2 regions of the Rhizobium cerradonense genome follow, and region 2 is predicted to be linked to the other one. Evidence: predicted binding sites of a transcription regulator. Region 2 holds the regulator's gene; the other holds the start of a gene.
What was found. Region 2 encodes LexA, which represses DNA repair genes until DNA is damaged. Its sites were predicted from a motif close to TGTTCNNNNTGTGTTCNG; they were not measured.
Positions count from the first base shown of each region.

Region 1: ruvC (crossover junction endodeoxyribonuclease RuvC) is a predicted target of LexA. The motif match lies at 1,564-1,581, and genes of this name have one in related genera.

Region 1 covers NZ_JAQJCK010000002.1:170,211-173,621, reverse strand. Annotated here, with positions in the region: gene ruvB (Holliday junction branch migration DNA helicase RuvB) at 1-156, opposite strand, end outside; gene ruvA (Holliday junction branch migration protein RuvA) at 318-932, opposite strand; gene ruvC (crossover junction endodeoxyribonuclease RuvC) at 1,010-1,522, opposite strand; gene PH547_RS05005 (LLM class flavin-dependent oxidoreductase) at 1,717-2,715, shown strand; gene PH547_RS05000 (YebC/PmpR family DNA-binding transcriptional regulator) at 2,783-3,411, opposite strand, start outside.
Region 2 covers NZ_JAQJCK010000001.1:178,646-182,056, reverse strand. Annotated here, with positions in the region: gene PH547_RS00960 (mechanosensitive ion channel family protein) at 1-626, shown strand, start outside; gene PH547_RS00955 (DUF2721 domain-containing protein) at 733-1,224, shown strand; gene lexA (transcriptional repressor LexA) at 1,618-2,340, shown strand; gene PH547_RS00945 (ComEC/Rec2 family competence protein) at 2,321-3,411, opposite strand, start outside.

The DNA.
Region 1 (3,411 bases), on a different contig from region 2:
CGCCTCGCCGCGTCCTTTCGCAGCCTCGATGAACACCTTGAGATTGGCGCGAGCCTCCGCCTGGCCGGTGAACTCGTCCAGCGACTGCGGCCTAAGCGTCACATCCAGGTCTTCGCCCCGCTTTTCCGGCGATATCAAGCGTGCGGCTTCGCTCATGTCAGACGTTCCATTCCCGGTATGCGTTTTGCGGCTTTGATGCTGAAGACCATGGCGGTCACCATGGCTCCCTCCCTTAGATCACCATTCCGTGGAAGAGCGCCATGAATCGATCTCCTTACCTTGAGACAATAGTAAGGAATAGAAAAAGGTGCAAAGGATCACCGTGCGAGCTCCTTCAAGCCCAGCCGGATCAGCTTGGCGCTGTCTGCCTCCTCACCCGCCGATTTCATCGCAGCCGCAACCGCATTTGCGGCCTGGTCGCGGGAATAGCCGAGATTGGTGAGCGCAGAAACGGCATCGGCGACCGGGGCGGAAGCGACACCCTCGCCCAATTCCTGCTTTAGGCCGATATTGATCGCCTCGCCCGCAAAGGCCGGCGCCTTGTTCTTCAGCTCGGTGACGATGCGCATCGCCACTTTCGGCCCGACACCCGGCGCCCGGGATACGGCGCCGCGGTCCTGCAGCGCGATCGCATTGGCGAGTTCCGACGGCGTCAGCGTCGACAACAGTGCCAGCGCCACCTTCGCGCCGATACCCTGCACCGTCTGCAGAAGATTGAACCACTCCCGTTCAAGCACCGTCGTGAACCCGAAAAGACGGATCTGGTCCTCGCGGACATAGGTCTCGATGAAGAGAACACAGGCCTCGCCGGCCGAGCCGAGTTTCGACAGCGTACGCGCCGAACAATAGGCGACGTAGCAGACGCCGTGCACATCCACGAGCGCATAGTCCTCGCCGATCTCTTCGATTGTGCCTTTCAACTTGCCGATCATGAATGATGTCCGTCAGGGATGGGTTTCGGGAGAGATAAGGTCAAGTGAAGGAAAGTAAGAGCGATAACGAAAACAAACTACCCCGCCAGCGCCGCCTGGCGCATCCGGCTGGCGCCGCGATTATGGGCATGGCAGATGGCGATGGCGAGTGCATCGGCGGCGTCGTTGCCTTTGAACTCCACCTTCGGCATCAGGATCTTCAGCATCATGTGGATCTGCTGCTTCTCGCCATGACCCACACCGATCACTGCCTTCTTGACGGCATTCGGCGCATATTCGGCAACCTGCAGCCCGGCGCGCGCCGGCACGAGCATGGCGATACCGCGCGCCTGGCCGAGCTTCAGCGTCGCCACCGCATCCTTATTGACGAAGGTCTGTTCGACAGCGGCTTCATCCGGCTTGTAGCTGTGGACGATATCGGCAAGCCCATCGTGAAGCTGGCAGAGGCGCGACGCGAGATCCATCTCGCCGTCCGACGTCACCGTCCCCGAGGCCACGAAACGCAGGGAATTGCCCAATGTGTCGATAATGCCCCAGCCGGTGCGGCGCAGGCCGGGATCGATGCCGATGATTCGAATCGTATTCTGCATGCGTCAACCTATCTTTGGAGCTGCAGATGTGCCAGCAAAATGTGAACAAAACAAAAACAAACTCCCAAACCCAGCCTCTTTCTGCAGCTTTGAAATTAGGGTGACGAAATTGCCGGGCAGGGTTTGGAATGGAGTGTCGGCGCTCCTACATGGAGACAATTGCTCCTCCCCTTTCACCACGCAGGTCTCTTGCCATGGTCCCCTTTTCCATCCTCGATCTTTCGCCCGTTGCCGAGGGCAGCACAGTCAGCCAATCCTTCGAAGGCTCGAAGCGCCTAGCGCAGAAGGCGGAAGCGCTTGGCTACACCAGGTTCTGGCTGGCGGAGCATCATGGCATGCCCGGCGTCGCCAGCGCCGCGACCGCGGTTGTTATCGGCCATGTCGGAGCAGCCACGTCGCGTATCCGCATCGGCTCGGGCGGCGTCATGCTGCCGAACCATTCGCCGCTGGTGATAGCGGAGCAATTCGGCACGCTCGAAGCCCTGTTCCCCGGCCGCGTCGATCTCGGTCTCGGTCGTGCGCCGGGCACGGATATGCGCACGGCGCAGGCCCTGCGTCGCAACCTCGATGCCGGCGCCCAGAGCTTCCCCAATGATATTGTCGAGCTGCAGCATCTGTTCAGTCCGGCCGACGAGAACCAATCGATCCTTGCCGTGCCCGGCAACGGCGCCAAGGTGCCGATCTGGCTGCTCGGATCGAGCCTCTACAGTGCCCATCTCGCCGCCATGCTCGGCCTGCCCTATGCTTTCGCCTCGCATTTTGCGCCGGAAGCTTTGCTCGATGCGGTTGCCATCTATCGCGACCGCTTCACGCCGTCGGCAACGCTCGACAAACCCTATGTCATGGTCGGCGTCATGGGCTCGGCCGCGGAGACCGACGAAGAGGCGGATTATCACTTCACCTCGGCACAGCAGCAATTCGTCAACCTGCGCCGCAATGTCCGCGGCCCCTTCCCTCGCCCCCGCAGGGACATGGACGATTTCTGGACGCCTATGGAAAAACTGAATGTCGAACACACCCTGCGTTACGCCATTGTCGGCTCACCCGCGACTGCGGAGGCCAAGCTTTCGCAGTTCATCAAGGATACGGAAGCGGACGAAGTGATCATTTCGATGCCGATCCACGACATCGAGGCGCGGCTGAGATCGGTGGAGCTATTCGCGCAATTGCCGTCATTCAAGAAGGCTGCCTAATAATAGAAAAGCCCCAGTCTCCCTTGGCAAAACCTGGGAGACTGGGGCTTATTTTTAGAGGAAAAAATCAGGCCGAGAGCTTGGCCAGAATCTCTTCGGAGACTTCGAAGTTCGAGTAGACGTTCTGCACGTCGTCATCGTCTTCCAGGCTGTCGATGAGCTTCATCAGCGACTGTGCCTTTTCTTCATCGACCGGCACATTGTTCTGGGCACGCCAGATCGCCTTGACGGTTTCGGCTTCGCCGAGCGTTGCTTCGAGTGCCTTGGCAACCTCGTTCATCGCTTCGAAACCGCAGATGATGGTGTGGCCTTCCTCATCGCTCTCGACATCGTCGGCGCCGGCTTCGATCGCGGCTTCCATCACCTTATCCGCATCGCCGACCTCGGGCTTGTAGGTGATTTCACCGACATGGTCGAAGGAGAAGGAGACCGAGCCGGTTTCGCCAAGCGCGCCGCCGGCCTTCGTGAAGATCGAGCGGACGTTCGACGCGGTGCGGTTGCGATTGTCGGTTAGAGCCTCGACGATGATCGCCGTGCCGCCGGGGCCGTAGCCCTCATAGCGGACCGCATCGTAATTCTCGGTATCTGCGCCGGAGGCTTTCTTGATGGCGCGATCGATATTGTCCTTGGGCATCGACTGCGCCTTGGCGTTCTGGATCGCCAGGCGCAAACTTGCGTTCATGCTCGGATCAGGCA
Region 2 (3,411 bases):
TCGGCGTGGCGATCGGCTTCGGCTCGCAAACGCTCGTCAAGGATATCGTCAGCGGCATTTTCTACCTGATGGACGATGCCTTCCGCGTCGGCGAATACGTTCAAAGCGGCAGCTACAAGGGAACCGTGGAATCTTTCAGCCTGCGTTCCGTCAGGCTTCGACATCATCATGGTCCGGTGTTCACAGTTCCCTTCGGCGAACTCGGCGCCGTTCAGAACATGAGCCGCGACTGGGCGATCGATAAATTCCTGCTACGGGTTCCGTTCAATACCGACGTCACCAAGGCGAAAAGGATCGTCAAGCAAATCGGAGAGCAGTTGAAAGAAGATCCGGAAATCGGACCGCAGATTCTTGAAACCCTGAAAATGAAGGGGGTGGAGCAAATTGGCGACTTCGGTATCGAACTGAGTTTTGCCTTTACCGCCCTCCCCGGTCGGCAAACCTACATACGGCGCCAGGCCTATACCATGATCCGCGACGCATTCATGGAAAACGGCATCGACTTCGCTCAGCCGACAGTGCAGGTGGGTGGCGAGGAAAAATCCGATGCCGCGATCGCAGCCATGACACTGCAGAGAAAGAAGATCGCTGAGCAAATGACGCAATCGGCAGCGCCGCCGACCTGAACGTTCGCGCGAGATCAGTAACCAGCCTCATCTCCGCGCGCTTCTTTGGCAAGGCGACACCTCTGGGGCGGATACCGGATGACGTTGGACAGAAAGGAGATCCAATGTGCTGAACGACCATCTGACGTCTATTGCCGCGCACGTTATTCAGATAGCGCTGACAGCGGTCTTTCTGCTGGCGGGCACTGCCGGGTGCCTCAATGTCTTTTCGGCCAGGCTCGCCCGCGTCTCCGACCGGGTCAACAGCCTTTTCGAACGGGTGACCTCTGAGGACCCGGATGAAACACGGTTGCTGCAGCTCTACTATCTGCGGCGGCGAACATTGGCGCTGGAGATCGCAGTTCTGCTCGGCACGACATCGGGCGTGTTCACATGCCTTGCGACGCTCGGCCTCATGGGCGGTGCGATTCGCCAGCAGTTTCGCGAGCAATTGCTGCTCTGGCTCTTTGGGCTTGCCGTCTTCGCACTCATGGGCGCCTTTGTGGCCTTTCTCGTCGAGATGATTCTGGCCGGGCGCAGCATGCTAAGGCAGATCGCCAACGACCGTACCTTGCTCGAGCACCGGCACGGGAGTTCGAGGAAAAGTTCAACCTATTGATATCCCGTCGAATATTACTACGGATGGCACCAATCCCGGCCCCTCAGAAATCCGGATTCCCAGTCAGATCCATAGCTTGCTCTCCATGGTTCGGAGAGTGTCGTCCTCCAAAGAGCTTATAGAACGAAGAACATGGCTTTTCGCCGCCTTGGAGATAATCAGTTTTGGGATCGTCCGAAATTTTGCTTCGCCCGATTCCGCATATATTTCTGCTATTTAGTTTGAAGGTGCCGGGAAAAAATCATCTGCCCGGGACCTGTTATGTTCCCCATTTATTTGATGCACCTACAAAATGTTCACCGAAATTTAAGGGCTTGCGGAACACATATGGAACATATAGTGTCCGTTCTGGATTTGTTTCACGACACCTTCTCAGTCCCGAGGTTCAAAACGATGTTGACGCGCAAGCAGCAGGAACTGCTTCTCTTCATTCACGAACGAATGAAGGAGTCCGGTGTTCCGCCATCTTTCGACGAGATGAAGGATGCGCTGGACCTTGCGTCCAAATCCGGTATTCACCGTCTCATCACGGCTTTGGAAGAGCGCGGCTTCATCCGTCGCCTGCCGAACCGAGCCCGAGCGCTGGAGGTCATCAAGCTGCCGGAGGCCTATAGCCCGAGCCTGCAGCCTCGCCGCGGCTTTTCGCCAAGCGTCATCGAGGGTAGCCTTGGCAAGCCGCAACTTGTGCCGCCGCCCGCACCCGCAAAGCCGGTGAGTGAGGACAACAACAGTTCGGTTTCGGTACCCGTCATGGGCCGCATTGCCGCCGGCGTTCCGATCTCGGCCATCCAGAACAATACTCACGACATCACCGTTCCCGCCGACATGCTCGGCTCCGGCGAGCATTATGCGCTGGAGGTCAAGGGCGACTCGATGATCGATGCCGGCATCTTTGATGGCGATACCGTCATCATCCGCAACGCCACGACCGCCAATCCCGGCGACATCGTCGTCGCTCTCGTCGATGATGAAGAGGCGACATTGAAGCGCTTCCGCCGCAAGGGAGCCTCGATCGCGCTTGAAGCGGCAAACCCTGCTTACGAAACCCGCATCTTCGGGCCGGATCGAGTGAAGGTACAAGGCAAGCTCGTCGGTCTCATTCGCCGCTATCACTGACCGGTGACGCCGGCTTGAGCGGCGCGCCAAAAGTGTCTGTTCGCCAGTCGTAGGAGCGATGCAGGCTCCATGGCCGCGAAAGGTTTTCAAACGCTGCCGTCATTATCGGTTTATCGGTGCTAAGGCTCATTTCGATGGACCCTGTGCGGCGCAATGTTGCACCTGTGAAGAGCGTGGCGCCAGAGCGGCAGCGATCAAGACGCAGCCGTACGGAGGTGATGACGATATTGGCCGTGTCGCAGGCCGGAGCGAGATAGGCGGCATCTTCAATGGTGACAAGCATGTCGCCATTATCCAGCATTGCCACGCACCATGCACCTTTTTGGCAGGCGAAACCGCCCGGCCCGGCCGCGTCTAATGCCGCATCCATCGCCTTTCGAACGGTGCTCTGTTCTTCGGAATTCAGGCGACGATGCTTGTCTGATTTGCTGATTTTGGGGAGCTGACTATCCGGCGGAAGCATCGTTGGCGGTTGCTGCTCGGTGATCGCCAATGCTCTTTGCCACTGCTCGAAGATGAAATCCGGCGGTTTTTCGCGGTTTGTCGTCAGCGCACCGTTGCGCAACAAGGCGACCAGCGTGCCGTCCTCGGAGATCATGAGATCAGGCTTCAGGACACCGGGGCCGAGCGCCACGACTGCGACCGAACCGGTGATCAAGAGCGCACCTGCATGTCGCAGCCATGTTCTCAGCAAGGTCATCAGCAAGAAGCCGGCTATGACCGTCGGGAACAGCCAGACCGGCAGCCGGCCGAAGGGAATATTACCGCCCCAGGCGGCAACCGTTTTGGCAATGACGATGACGACATCAAGTCCCCAGCCGGTTATCTGCCAGAAAGGGGCATCAACGCCAAATGGCATCAGTAGCGTCGCCGCCATGCCAAACGGCATGACGACAAAGGAGACGACCGGCATAGCCGCCAGATTGGCAACGAGGCCATATGTCGCCAACCGGTGAAAATGTTCTATCGAGAAGATTGCCGTCGATGCGCCGCCTATAAAAGAGGTCGACAATATGCTTCCGAAGAAACGGGAAACGAAGAGCAGCGGACGCATGACCCGGAACCGGGAGA